DNA from 3 places in the Streptomyces sp. NPDC058246 genome. Region 1 is predicted to be linked to each of the others. Evidence: riboswitches for the same ligand, from Rfam matches in the RefSeq annotation. Region 1 holds a riboswitch; each other region holds the start of a gene.

Region 1 (4,437 bases):
ACGCCGGATCTCCAAGGCGCGGGCCTTCGTCCGGGCGCTCCCCGCGCTGCTCATCGTCATCGGGGGCTGTTACGACTACTTCACGCCGTCGGACTTCACCGCGTCCCCCCTCTTCACCGCCGCCCCGCTGGTGGCCGCCCCCCTCTACTCACCGCGCGGCACGGTGCTCACCGGTGTCGCGGCCCTCGCCGCGGTGCTCACGATCCACCTCAGGCTCGGCATCGTCCTGAACGTCGGCTCGGTCACCGAAGTGGTCACGGTGGCCACGGCCGCCGTCCTGGCCGTCCTCATCAACCTCCTCGTCCGCCGCAGCGACCAACGGCTCGCCTCGGTCCGGGAGATCGCCGAGTCCGCGCAGCGCGCGGTGCTGCCCGAGCCCGACGAGCGGATCGCCGGCTTCGACGTCGCGGCGCGGTACGAGGCGGCGCAGGCGGACGCGTTCATCGGCGGCGACCTGTACGCGGTGCAGGACTCCCCGCACGGGGTACGGCTGGTCGTGGGCGACGTACGCGGCAAGGGCATGGGGGCGGTCGCCGCCGTCGCCGTCGTCATCGGGGCGTTCCGGGAGGCGGCCGAGCAGGAAGCGACGCTGGAGGCGGTCGCACAGCGTCTGGAGCGGGCGCTGGCGCGCGAGGGCACCCGGCGCGAGGGCCTCGACGCCTTCGAGGGGTTCACCACGGCCGTACTCGCGGAGATCCCGCACGGGGACGAGGCCGTACGGATCGTCAACCGCGGCCATCCCCCGCCGCTGCTGCTGCACGCGGACGGCACGCTGGTCCCGCTCGCCGCCGAGGATCCCGCCCTGCCGCTCGGGATGGGCGAGTTGGGCAGCTGGCCCGACCGCGCGGTGGAGGCCGGGTTCCCGAAGGGGGCCACGCTGCTCCTGCACACCGACGGCCTGTCCGAGGCGCGCGACGAGCGCGGGGAGTTCTACGATCCCGCCGCGCGCCTCGCCGGGCGCCTGTTCCCCGGGCCCGACGCCCTGCTGGCCGCCCTCGCCCAGGAGGTCCGCCGGCACACGGGCGGCGGCACGACGGACGACATGGCGCTGCTGGCCGTACGGCGCCCTTGATCCTTGTCACCTGTGGTGATCGGACGGTGCCACTCCGCATAACAACTGACACACCATCAGCTGAATCGATGTTTATGAAGTGTGGTCAACTCGCCCGGTTTGAACCGATGGTGTCCCCAAAGTCCTGGCCAAAAGCGTTAACGATCAGTCCGAACAGCTTGGAATCCGGTACCCGGGTCTATTAACGTTCGATAACGCAGCGCGGTCGTCCCAGCCGTCACAAGAGGCGGCTCCGTGCGCACGCGCCGAATCCCGCAAGGGAGCCGGGGAACCACCAACTTGGGGTGAATCGAGCGTCTTTCACGGCGGAAAAGCCGTGGTTGACGCGCGTAGGAGACCTTCCTGCTCCGAACCCGTCAGCTAACCCGGTAGGCGAGAAGGAAGGAAAGGAGTGCGCCCACGTGGCGTCCAACCGGCCTGCCCAGCAAACCTCGTTCGCGCCGAACGACACCCAGCCCTTCGGCTACGCGTACGGCAACGACGAGGGCTCCTGGGAGGAATGGAACCCCTCTGAGGATTCCGTCCGTCCCGTTCGCGGCCGGCACCGTGTCAGCAAGCAGCGCGGTGGGGGACTCGCCCGCAGCTCCACGGTTCTCGGCGTCGGTGTCATAGCCGCCGTCGGCGCGGGTGGCATGGCCACCGCCGCGCCCGGCAAGCCGCCGGTGTCGATCTCGCTTCCCGACCTGTCATCGGTCACCGAGTCCGCCAAGTCCCTCATATCGGACGGCGGGTCCAGTACGCCCAAGGGCTCCGCCACCCCGCTCACCAGCGCCGGTCTGACCAGCGCCGACGCCGCGCAGGGGAGCGCCGACGCGGGCGAGGCGCTGCGGGCCCGCATCATGCAGCAGGCCGCGTCGCAGCAGGACCAGGTCGACAGCGCGGCCCAGCAGGCCGCCGAGGCCGCCGCCGCGAAGAAGGCCGTCGCGCTCGCCGCCCAGCAGCAGGACGACGCCGAGGCCAAGGCCGCCGCCGCCAAGACGAAGGCGGACGAGGCGGCCAAGAAGGCCGCCGAGGCCAAGCGCCTCGCCGAGCTCGCCAAGAGCTACTCGCTGCCCACCTCCTCGTACACGCTCACCTCCCGCTTCGGCGAGGCCGGCTCCATGTGGTCCTCCGGCTACCACACCGGCCTCGACTTCGCCGCGCCCACCGGCACGCTGATCAAGGCGATCCACAGCGCCACCGTCACGGAGGCGGGCTGGGCAGGCGCGTACGGCTACCGCACGATCCTCACCCTCGACGACGGTACGGAGCTGTGGTTCTGCCACCAGTCGTCGATCAGCGTCAGCGTGGGGCAGAAGGTCGCCACGGGAGACGTCATCGGGCGCGTGGGCGCGACCGGCAACGTGACCGGGCCGCACCTGCACCTGGAGGTCCACCCCGGCGGTGGCGACGCGATCGACCCGATGGCGTGGCTGCGCAGCAAGGGTCTGAACCCCTGACGGGTACGTCGTGACGCGTGCGCCTTGGTCGTACCTCCTGGCTGTACGTCCCGACGCGTGCGTTCGGACGCGTGTGTTCCGCTGATTCCCGGCGGTCCTGACGGCACCCCCCCGACGTCAGGGCTGCCGGTCAGGCGTGTGACATCAAGGCTGCCGGTCAGGCGCGTGTGGAATACATCCATCCGGTACGGATGTTGAATTCGAGCATGACTTCTCTGCGCAAGCTCGGCTCTTCCGACCTCGAGGTCTTCCCGCTCTCCCTCGGTGGCAACGTCTTCGGCTGGACCGCCGACGAGGCCCAGTCCTTCGCCGTACTCGACGCGTACGCGGCCGCCGGCGGCAACTTCGTCGACACCGCCGACTCGTACTCGGCGTGGATCGAGGGCAACAAGGGTGGCGAGTCCGAGACCGTCATCGGCAAGTGGGTCAAGGCGCGCGGCAACCGTTCCGATGTCGTGATCGCCACCAAGGTCAGCCAGCACCCCGACTATCCGGGGCTGTCCGGCGCCAACATCAAGGCCGCGGCCGAGGCGTCCCTGCGACGCCTGGACACCGACTACATCGACCTCTACTACACGCACTTCGACAAGCCCGAGGTGCCCGTCGAGGAGATCATCGGGGCGCTCGACGAGCTGGTGAAGGCGGGCAAGGTGCGGGAGATCGGCGCCTCCAACATCTCGGCCGAGCGGCTCCAGGAGTCCCTGGAGTTCTCCGACCGTGAGGGCCTCGCGCGCTATGTCGCCCTCCAGCCGCACTACAACCTGGTCTCGCGCGACACCTACGAAGGTCCTCTGCGGGACCTCGCTTCCCGCTCCGGCCTCGCGGCCATGCCGTACTTCGCCCTCGCGTCCGGTTTCCTCACCGGAAAGTACCGGCCGGGGACGACGGTGGACTCGGCGCGGGCCGAGGGGGCGGCGAAGCACCTCGAGACGGAGCGCGGTCAGAAGGTCCTCGCCGCCCTCGACGAGGTCGCCCAGGCCCACGACGCTCCGGTCGCCACGGTGGCCCTCGCCTGGCTGGCCGCCCAGCCGACGGTCGCGGCGCCCATCGCTTCCGCGAGGAATGTGGAGCAGCTCCCGGCGCTGCTCGGCGTGGCGGACCTGGTCCTGACGGACGCGGAGCTGACGAGCCTGACGAAGGCGTCGGCGTAACAGGCCCCAGATCGGGACGGGCAGGGCGGCGGGGGCGGCGGGGGGCGAAACGCTACGTCCGGTACGGGTTGTACGCGGGATACGGGACGGCCGCAGGCCCATAGGGCTGGCTGTATGCGTACCCGTACGCGGGCCACGGCGGCGGCACCGGAACCACGGGAACCGGAGCCGTCGCCCGCGCCGCATACGCCAGCGCCGGCCGCGCAACCTCCCGCCGCCGCCACAACTCGTCGAGCAACTCCCGCTCCCGTACGACGAAGTCGGCGCCCGCCCGCCCCCGCCGCCCCCGATGACGCAGAAACGCCAGCGAGGTGGCGTACGCCTCGTACTCGGCGACCGACCGCGCCGCCGCCTTCCCGAAGTGATGGCCGGCCCAGTCGCGCGCCAGCCGCCGCGCCCGCATCGAGCCGAGCACGTACGGCTCGGGCGCGGCCAGCCACCCGGCGACGGCGTACGGGGGCAGTTCGGAGCGCACGGTGCGCAGTTCACGCTGCCGGGTCCAGATGGCCAGCCAGGTCAGCAGCCCGAACGCGGGCACCATGAACGCGGCGTACACCGCGAAGAACCCGTACTCCCCGAAGCTCGACGAGCCGTTCCATGCGGAGTGCATGGCCATGGCGAGCAGCAGACCGCAGAGAGGGAGCAGGACGCGGCGCAGATGCTGGCGCTCGGCGGACAGCGCCGCGATGCCGAAGCCGATGCCGCTCAGGACGGTGAACAGTGGGTGCGCGAAGGGCGACATCACCACGCGCACGAAGAAGGTCGCGGCGGTGAC
Region 2 (4,437 bases), on a different contig from region 1:
CAGCTCTCCCGGTTCCAGCCGCCGCGTCCCCACCGGTGTCGCCGCCGTCGCGGCCACCATCTCCGGTACGACCGCGACCCCGAGCCCGGCGCTGACCAGCGCGCACACCAGGGCGTACCCCGGGGTCTCGACCAGCACCGACGGGGTGGCCCCGGCCCGGGCGAGCGCGGCCTCCACGCCCTGCCGGGCGGGAAGGTCCGGAGCCATGCTGATCAGTGGCTGCCCGGCGAGCCCGCTCAACGGCAACCGCGCCGAGCCGCTCGCGAGGACATGCCCGGGGGCGGTGATCAGCACCAACTCCTCGACCAGGACCGGCTCCGCGCTCACCGACGAAGGCAGCGGTACGAGGGCCGCCGGCACGTAGGTGTGGGTGAGCGCGAGGTCCACCTCACCGGCCGCGACCGCCGAAATGCCGTCCGGCGGCTCGTAGTTCGCGACCGCCAGCTCCACGTCCGGATGGGCCCGCCGGAAGGCGCTGAGCACCGGCGGCAGCAGATGGATGCCCGCCGTCGGGAAGGTGCCGAGCCGCAGCGTGCCGCCCGACAGGCCGGCCAGGCGGGCCAGTTCGTGCCGGGCCCGCTCCATCTCGTCCAGGATCCGGCGGGCCCGCGCCACCAGCAGTTCGCCCGCGTCCGTCAGCCGCGCACCGCGATGCGAGCGCACCAGCAGGGTCGCGCCAGTCTCCCGCTCCAGCTTCGCCAGTTGCTGGGAGAGGGCCGGCGGGGTGTAGCCGAGGCGCTCAGCGGCCCGGGTGATCGACCCCGCCTCGGCGACCGCCACCAGCGCCGCCAGCCGCGTCGGGTCGTACATCGTGCACTCCTGAGGTGTTCCCGGACCTCGCGGACATCCCGGACCTCGCGGACCTCGCTGGGTGTAAACGAATGCTTAAGGCCTACCCAGGATATTCGACATACCTGCTGAAGGCCCGACACGGGCAGTCTGGTGCTCATGGACGCACAGCTCATCGCCTTCACAGGGGTCGCCGCCGGAATGGTCGCCATGCCGGGCGCTGACTTCACCGTCGTCGTACGCAACGCCCTGGTCTCGCGCCGGGCCGGCGTCGTGTGCGCGCTCGGGATCACCGGCGGGCTGCTCCTGCACACGGCGCTCGCGGTCGCCGGGGTCGCCGCGGTCCTCACCGCCGTGCCCGCCCTGTTCGGGGCGCTGCAGCTGCTCGGCGGCGGCTACGTGCTGTACCTCGGCGTCCGGACGCTGCGGGCGCTGGGACGGCCGCGCGGGGCGGCGGCCGACGAGGCGGCGTCCGGGACGCGCCCGCTGCGGCAGGGCTTCGTCACCAACGCGCTCAATCCGAAGGCGCCGATCACCTTCCTCAGCCTGCTGCCGCAGTTCGTGCCGGCGGCCAGCCCCGCGCTGCCCAGAACCCTGCTGCTGGCGTTGATCGTGGTCGTCCTCGCCCTCGTGTGGTTCCCGGCGGTCGCGCTGCTGGTGGACCGGCTCGGGCGGTGGCTGCGCCGGCCGCGCGCCGCCCGGGCCGTGGAGGCGGTCACCGGGACCGCGCTCACGGTGCTCGGTCTGGTCCTTCTGCTGGAGCCGCTCGGGACGTGAAATGCCGGTGCACCAGCCGCGGCAGGGCGCCCCAGAGCGCGAGGCAGACGGCCAGCGTGCCCGCCCCCGCCGCGATCCCGGCGCCGCGCCCCAGCGTCACGTCCACGACGAGGAGCACCGATCCGGTGAACGCCAGCATCAGCACGTACAGACCGATGTGGGCCAGCTGGGAAGAGACCCGCACGATGGTGGGCTTGACGTTCTGCTGGAACAGCGACCGGTGCAGGGCGGCGGGGGCCGTGAACAGGGCCGCGGCCACCACGGCCAGCAGCAGTGTGGTGACGTACGTGGTCCGCTGCACGGTGTCGAGGGACGGGAAGCGCTGGGTGAACGCGAGGGTCAGCAGGAAGGCGAAGAGGATCTGCACCCCGGTCTGGGTGACGCGCAGCTCTTGGAGCAGTTCGGCGAAGTTGCGGTCCGCGCGTTCCAGGGGTGTCTCGTCGCGTGCCGTGCTGGGACGTTGGTCGGCCATGGGAGACGAGTAACCGGTGAGGCCCGTCTTCACGCACCTGGGGTGGGGCGGGTTGGCCCGCGCGGTTCGCGCACGCGCTTGAGAGGGTTGCGGACGCCTCGGACGGGTGGTGGCACGCCGAGAGGGTCGCGGACGGTCTCAACGCGTGGTGGCACGTCCTGAGAGCGATGCCGGCGGCCCAGGCGGGTGGTGGCACGCCCCGAGGGGGGTGTGGGCGCCCCGAGGGGGTGCCGACGGGCTCCGCCGGCACCCCCTCGGGCAGGTCAGCTGACCCGGCCGTACCACACGCTCCTCGTCCAGATCTTCTGGAGCTTCACGACCTCCCCGGTCTTCGGCGAGTGCCAGATCTTGCCCTTCCCGGCGTAGATGCCGACGTGGTACACGTTCCGGCCCGAGTGGAAGAACACGAGGTCTCCGGCCTTGCGGTGCGAGGCGGAGATGTGGTGCGTCTTGTTGTACTGCGCCGCGGCCGTACGAGGCAGCTTCTTGCCCGCCTTCTTGTACGAGTACAGCGTGAACCCGGAGCAGTCGAAGCGGCGCGGGCCCGTGGCACCCCACTTGTACGGGGAGCCCTTCTTGGAGGCCGCGACCTGAAGTGCCTTCGTCGCGAGAGTGGCCGCCTCGGCGTCGGATGAGACGCCTGGGACCACAAGGCTGCCGCCCATGGCGGCGATGGTCAGAGCCGAGGCCGTACCGGCCCTCGTCCACAGCGACGGGACACGATTGAGCGCAGTCATGCGCAACCCTTCGTCAACCGCCTGTGAAGGATGACCTGTCGGATTCGGGCTGGCGAAGTAGCCCGGCCGCGTGATGCGGCTTCACCCCAAGGACCGCCCGGAAATGTCTCCGGCGGCCCGTCGTGCTGGGTCCTCCACTCCTGCCGATGCACATCTGTCGACCGGTCGTCCGGGCGGCGGCAGGACTCGGCGTCCGCCCGGACCGCCCCGCCGGTATGGCGGGGGCTTGTCGTCGGAAGGGATCTTCACGCATAAGTGTCCGAAAAACCGAGCGGAATCGGTGGTTTGTGGTGTTAGTCACCACTCACCCGTTCGGGTGGACACCCCTCTGTTCGAGGGGGTGTTGACGAAGTCGACCGCGCCCGCACCAGGGACGGAGGGCCTCATTCCGCCTTTCGGCTACGCGCGTTGCGCAACTTTTACGCACTCAGAAAAGGACCCCTTTGTACTCCATCAGGGGGTACGCCATCTGGTCCGTTTGACACCCGGGCCGGACGCTTCGACGCGCCGCAACCCGGGCGTCGGTGCGTCAACTGTCGGCGTCGGGCGGCAGCGTGACCCGGGCCGCCCGCCGCTCCCCGTCAAGCACGCGCAGAGCCTGGGCCAGTGTCGGGGCGTGCACCTCGCTCTCGCCGCGCTGGTGCATCAGCGCGAGGGCGTCACGCAGCGCCGTCGCCTTGCCGACCAGCGCCTGGGCGGCCCTCAGTCCGCGGTAGGTGTCCCCGGGGCGTGCCGGGTTGATACGGCCGACCAGATCGACCACGTCGAGGTAACGGTCGATCAACTCGGCCTCGGCGCGCGTCAGCGCGGGCAGCGGAGGCAGGTCGGGGATCATCGGGCGATCACCTCGCGCCGGGCGCGGTGCGCGAGGCCTTGCGGCTCGGGATGATCCGGTCGACCAGTCCGTACGCCACCGCCGCCGGCGCGTCGAGGATCATGTCGCGTTCGATGTCCGCGGCGACCTGCTCCGGACGCTGCCCCGTGTGCCGTACGAGCATCTCCTCCAGCAGCTTGCGGGTGCGCATCAACTCCTCGGCCTGGATGACCAGATCGCTCGCCTGTCCCTGGATCGGTTCGGGGGTCGACGGCTGGTGGATGAGCACGCGGGCGCCGGGCAGCGCGAGCCGCTTGCCCGGCGTGCCCCCGGCCAGGAGCACGGCCGCGGCGGACGCCGCCTGCCCCAGGCAGACCGTCTCCACGTCGCAGGTGACGAACCGCATCGTGTCGTAGATCGCCGTCATCGCGCTGAACGAGCCGCCGGGGGAGTTGATGTAGAGCGAGATGTCCTGGTCCGGCGCCAGGTACTCGAGGTGCATGAACTGCGCCATCACGTCGTTCGCCGACGTGTCGTCGATCGGTGTCCCGAGGAAGACGATCCGCTCATCGAGCAGCTTCGCGTACGGATCCAGGGTCCGGTGCCCCGAGCTGGTCCGTTCGGTGAACTCGGGCAGGACATGGCGGGCTGACGGTTCGTTCATGGCTCGCGCCTCCTCTGAAGGACTCCGTAAAAAATGTACAGGACGTACAGATGCCGCTGAAGGCTACTCGCTGACAGCAGAAATCCCGCCCGGGGCGGGGTTGGCGGGGATATGCGGCGGCGGGGTCCGGGGCCGGCGGAGACGGGCGGGGTCGCCCGCTCCAGGCCGGCAGAGACGGGCGACG
Region 3 (4,437 bases), on a different contig from region 1:
CCGTAGATCGACGACGGCTTGCCGAGGACTCAGCCCAGGCCGCCGAGTTCGTGTGACACGGCTGGAGCCGGCGCGACGGGCCAAGGTCGCGCCTCAAGCCACCCGCGGCTCAGGCAACCACTCCCCAGCCCCAGCTCAAGCCACCCACTCGATCCGCGTCTTGATGTCATCCGGTGAAAGGGTGCCCTTGGCCGCCACATGGTCGCCCGACGACTCTCCGCGCAACCGTCGCCCGATCCACGGGACCAGGTATTCGCGCGCCCAGTGGATGTCGTCGCGCCGCACTTCGAAAGTGCCGCGCGGCGGCAGCGGCGGCCAGGGCTGGTCAGGGTCCGCCGGTACGTCGAGGCCGAGGACCTGACCGGCGCGGAGGGCGACCCGGGTGTGGCCCTCGGGTGAGAGGTGCAGGCGGTCGCCGTCCCAGGCACGGCGGTCCTGGATCGTCCTGAGCGACCACAGGTCGAGGACGGGACAGCCGTACCGGTCCGCGATGGCCCGCACATGGCCGTTGTACGTGGCGATCTTGCCGCGCAGATGCTTGAGCACGGGCACGCCACGCGTGTCGAAGCCGGTGGTCACCATGACGGTGCCGACGGCGGAGCTGAGTTCGGCGACGGCACGCTCGAAGCGCTCCGCGACCTCGTCGGGGTCGGTGCCGGGCCGGATGATGTCGTTGCCGCCCGCGCAGAAGGAGACCAGGTCCGGAGCGAGCTCCTTCGCGCGCTGGAGCTGGTCCTCGACGACCTGGTCGAGCAGTTTGCCGCGCACGGCGAGATTGGTGTAGTTGAAGTCGCCCTCGGGCCGTCGGTCGGCGAGAAGCACCGCGAACCGGTCGGCCCAACCGACGAAGGCCCCGTCAGGGCCGGGGTCGCCGACGCCCTCGGTGAAGCTGTCCCCCACCGCCACGTACGACCCGATCACTGATCTGTTGTCACTCTTCGAATCGTCTGCCACATCGGCCCATGATTCACCTTGCGATGTGAGCTACGCGACCGTAGGGAAGGGTTGACGGATGGTGAGATAAGCCACGCCTAAAGTGTTGTCCAATTCCGGAATAGCTCTCTGATCAGCGGCGTTGACGGAGCCGCTACACGGGGGAGTCCGCGATCCCGACGGAGCTCCACACGCCAGTGTTGGTGGCGCGCGGGATTCCGGTCGAGCGGGCAAGTACCTGGTCCGCGTGGGGAGTTGACAGTGGCAGGCCGAAGGCCGGACCCCGGGGATCGTGGGGTCCGGCCTTCGGAGACAGTACTGCCGGCAAGGGCAGGGAAAAGCAGGGGTGTCAGACGGCGACACCGTGCGAGCGCAGGTACGTGACGGGGTCGATGTCCGAGCCGTAGTTCGGCGTGGTGCGGACCTCGAAGTGCAGGTGCGGCCCGGTGACGTTGCCGGTCGCGCCGGAGAGGCCGATCTGCTGGCCGGCGGTCACGGTCTGGCCCGCCGAGACGGAGAGCGCGGACATGTGGGCGTACTGGGAGTACTGGCCGTCGGCGTGCTGGATGACGACCTGGTTGCCGTACGCGCCGCCCCAGCCGGCCGAGACGACGGTGCCCCCGGCGATGGCCTTGATCGTGGTGCCGGTCGGGACCACGAAGTCCACGCCGGTGTGGTAGCCGCTGGACCACATGCTGCCCGCCACCTTGTAGCCGGTGCCGACGGTGGCGCCCTGGACCGGCAGGGTGTAGCCGGAAGCGTTGCTGGTGGGCGCGGTGTTGGCGGCCTTCGTGGCTGGGGTGGCCGCCGTGGTGGCCGTGTCGGCCTTGGCGTCCGACGTCGTGGTCTTGGCCGACGAGGTCGTCGTCTTCGCGGACGACCGGGTGGCACCGCCGGACGCGGCCTTCTCGCCGAGCGTCAGCCGGAGACCCGGGTGGATCAGCGACGGGTCGCTGCCGATGGCCGAGCGGTTGTCGGAGTAGAGCTTCTTCCAGCCGCCGCTGACGTTCTGCTCGTCGGCGATCTTCGCGAGCCAGTCGCCGGCCCGCACGGCGTAGGTCTTCGTCCCGGCCGCCTTCTTCGCGGCGACGGGGGAGGCGGTCACGGACTTCCCGGCCTGCTGCGCGGCGGAGGCCGTCGGGGTCGTGGCGTGAGCGCCGGTGGCTCCCATCAGCGGCAGCGCGAGCGCGGCGCCACCGGTTCCGGCCACGGCGATCGAGCGGGTGAAACGCTGGGACTTGGGACGGCGGTGCTTACCCTTCGCGGGCATGACGAATTCCTCTCCGGCGCCTGCGAGGTGAGCTGTCGGGTGCGGACTGGAGATGTCCGGCCACGCAATTGCGCGGCTATACCCCTAGCCGTTCCGGGGACCGGAACAGGCGTGGTACCTGCGGGTCCCCCGCTCCTGCCGAATGCGGGTGAGTGCGGATTCCGGGCGGCGGCAGGATTGGGCGTCCGTCCGGATTGAGGCAGAACGTAAGCGAGATGAGAGCATCTCGCCAACCATGTGGCTTTTTCGTGCGTGCGCCTTTCTTGATCCATGCCGGAATTCCCGTCACCCTCCGTGGATCGACGATCTTTCCGGCCTTTCAACCGGCCCGGAAATTCGGGCGGATTGGCAAAAGGGGTTCGCAACGCATGGTCACGAATATGACGCTCCTCACGCACCTCGACCTACGGTGCTCTATTCCAGGGCCAGTTGGAATGAAGGCATTAATTCGGACAGAACAGTCACATGCGACACAGTCGGATAACTGCCGCATCGAGATCCCCGCACGACCCCGTCCGCAACTCACGATGGCAGTAACGCAGGGCGGTGCAATTCGCCCGTTTCGCGAGATTCGTACACCTATTTCGGATCAAGTCCGCGCAGCCGAAGCGGTGCCACCGGCTCGCCGAACCGCTGGGCCCTGGAGCCGGGCGAGGACGACGATCTCGTCGCCGTGGACGTACCGCACCGCACGGCCCGCCGGGCGAGCGCGGCCCGCTGCCCCTCGGAGATGTCACGCCTGTGGACAACTCATTGCCCCAGGTACCCATGTCGTATCGTCGAGAGCGCAACCCGTAGACAAGCGGCCGAACGGCCGGCGCCGCCGAGGGAAGCCCGGCAGCGCCGACGGCCGAAGGGGAGGAGCCCCAGTGACGCAGCAGGTCCCGTCGACCGAGCCCGAGCTGACCGGTGTGCGCAATTTCCGGGACGTGGGCGGCCTGCCCACCGTGGACGGCCGGCGCGTGAGGTTCGGGCAGTTGTTCCGCAGCGGCCACCTGGCGCACGCCACCGAGGAGGACGCGGCGTTCCTCGCCTCCCTCGGCCTGCACACGGTCTTCGACTTCCGCAATGCCTCGGACCAGAAGCTGGAGGGCCCGGACGTCGAGCTGCCGGGCGTGCGGAACGTGAATCTTCCGCTGACCGACCCGGCCGACGGCGCCGAGTTCTGGAAGATGGTCCGCGACGGCGATCTCGACCAGCTGCGCGCCCTCCTCTCGGACGGCAAGGCGGCGAACCGCATGATCGGTTCGTACCGCACGATCGTCAAGGAGCGCACGGCCGAGCACTCCCAGGTACTGCACGCCCTGGCCGAGGACAGCGTGCCCGCGCTGATGCACTGCGCGGCGGGCAAGGACCGCGCCGGCCTGTCGATAGCCGTGACGCTCCTCGCCCTCGGCGTCGAGCGCGACGCGATCGTGACCGACTACCTGGAGTCGAACGCGGCGCACCGCCGCTACAAGGTGCACCGCAGCAGCAGCTCCGCCTCCGCCTACTCCCCGGAGGCCATGGAGCTGCTCAGTCCGCTGTTCGACGCGCGCGCCGAATACCTGACGGCGGCCTTCGAGACGATCGAGGAGACCTGGGGCGGCGTCGACGCCTACCTGGAGCAGGCACTGCGGATCACGCCGGAGCTGCGGGAGCGGCTGCGCGAGCGCCTGCTGGACTGAGCCCCGCGGGGGCGTCTAGTGATTCTGGCCGCCCAGCGTGAACAGCAGGAAGATGAAGGCCGCGAAGAGGTGGCCGACGGCGATGTAGATGATCAGGCGGACCCACAGGGAGCGCGGGAACCGCTCCTCCATGGACCGTCTCGTGCCGGGTTCCGTGGGTTCGGTCATGATGTCTCTCCCGAGGTCGGGTGCCCCGTCGCCGGGCCGAGGCACAGCGCGGCGGTGGGGCTCTGCAGCAGGGTGTGTACGAAGAGGAGCTCGGCTCCGTCACGATCCGCGGCGGCGATGCGGTGCGGGGTGAGCGAGTCGAAGTGCGCGCTGTCACCCGGCGTGAGCACGTGCGCGGAGTCCCCGAGGCGCAGCCGCAGCCGCCCCCGAAGGACGTACAGCCACTCCTCACCGGGGTGCACGCGCACGATGTCGCCCTGCGAGCCGTGCGGGACGTGCACCCGCAGGGCCTGCATACCCCGGCCCGGGGCACCGGCCTGCGCATACGTCCAGCCGCCCGCCGCGGTCGGCTCCATGTCGGCGCCGCGCACGATCGCGTCCCGCTCGGCGACCGTCTCA

The links. Region 1 has a riboswitch for cyclic di-AMP ahead of ACFVXA_RS16850 (M23 family metallopeptidase). Riboswitches for the same ligand answer to the same signal wherever they lie in the genome.
Region 2: another riboswitch for cyclic di-AMP. It lies ahead of ACFVXA_RS29320 (C40 family peptidase); the one in region 1 lies ahead of ACFVXA_RS16850 (M23 family metallopeptidase).
Region 3: another riboswitch for cyclic di-AMP. It lies ahead of ACFVXA_RS23845 (peptidoglycan DD-metalloendopeptidase family protein); the one in region 1 lies ahead of ACFVXA_RS16850 (M23 family metallopeptidase).

What each region holds. Positions count from the first base shown of each region.
Region 1 covers NZ_JBHVWZ010000009.1:288,077-292,513, forward strand. The annotation lists gene ACFVXA_RS16845 (PP2C family protein-serine/threonine phosphatase) at 1-1,072, shown strand, start outside; cyclic di-AMP (ydaO/yuaA leader) riboswitch at 1,306-1,462, shown strand; gene ACFVXA_RS16850 (M23 family metallopeptidase) at 1,474-2,511, shown strand; gene ACFVXA_RS16855 (aldo/keto reductase) at 2,718-3,662, shown strand; gene ACFVXA_RS16860 (PrsW family intramembrane metalloprotease) at 3,715-4,437, opposite strand, start outside.
Region 2 covers NZ_JBHVWZ010000024.1:132,171-136,607, forward strand. The annotation lists gene ACFVXA_RS29305 (LysR family transcriptional regulator) at 1-810, opposite strand, end outside; gene ACFVXA_RS29310 (LysE family translocator) at 949-1,566, shown strand; gene ACFVXA_RS29315 (DUF6328 family protein) at 1,520-2,038, opposite strand; gene ACFVXA_RS29320 (C40 family peptidase) at 2,302-2,775, opposite strand; cyclic di-AMP (ydaO/yuaA leader) riboswitch at 2,779-2,977, opposite strand; gene ACFVXA_RS29325 (hypothetical protein) at 3,305-3,610, opposite strand; gene ACFVXA_RS29330 (ATP-dependent Clp protease proteolytic subunit) at 3,618-4,253, opposite strand.
Region 3 covers NZ_JBHVWZ010000016.1:180,052-184,488, reverse strand. The annotation lists gene ACFVXA_RS23850 (SGNH/GDSL hydrolase family protein) at 136-921, opposite strand; gene ACFVXA_RS23845 (peptidoglycan DD-metalloendopeptidase family protein) at 1,283-2,203, opposite strand; cyclic di-AMP (ydaO/yuaA leader) riboswitch at 2,208-2,364, opposite strand; gene ACFVXA_RS23840 (tyrosine-protein phosphatase) at 3,073-3,870, shown strand; gene ACFVXA_RS23835 (DUF6126 family protein) at 3,886-4,002, opposite strand; gene ACFVXA_RS23830 (helix-turn-helix domain-containing protein) at 4,035-4,437, opposite strand, start outside.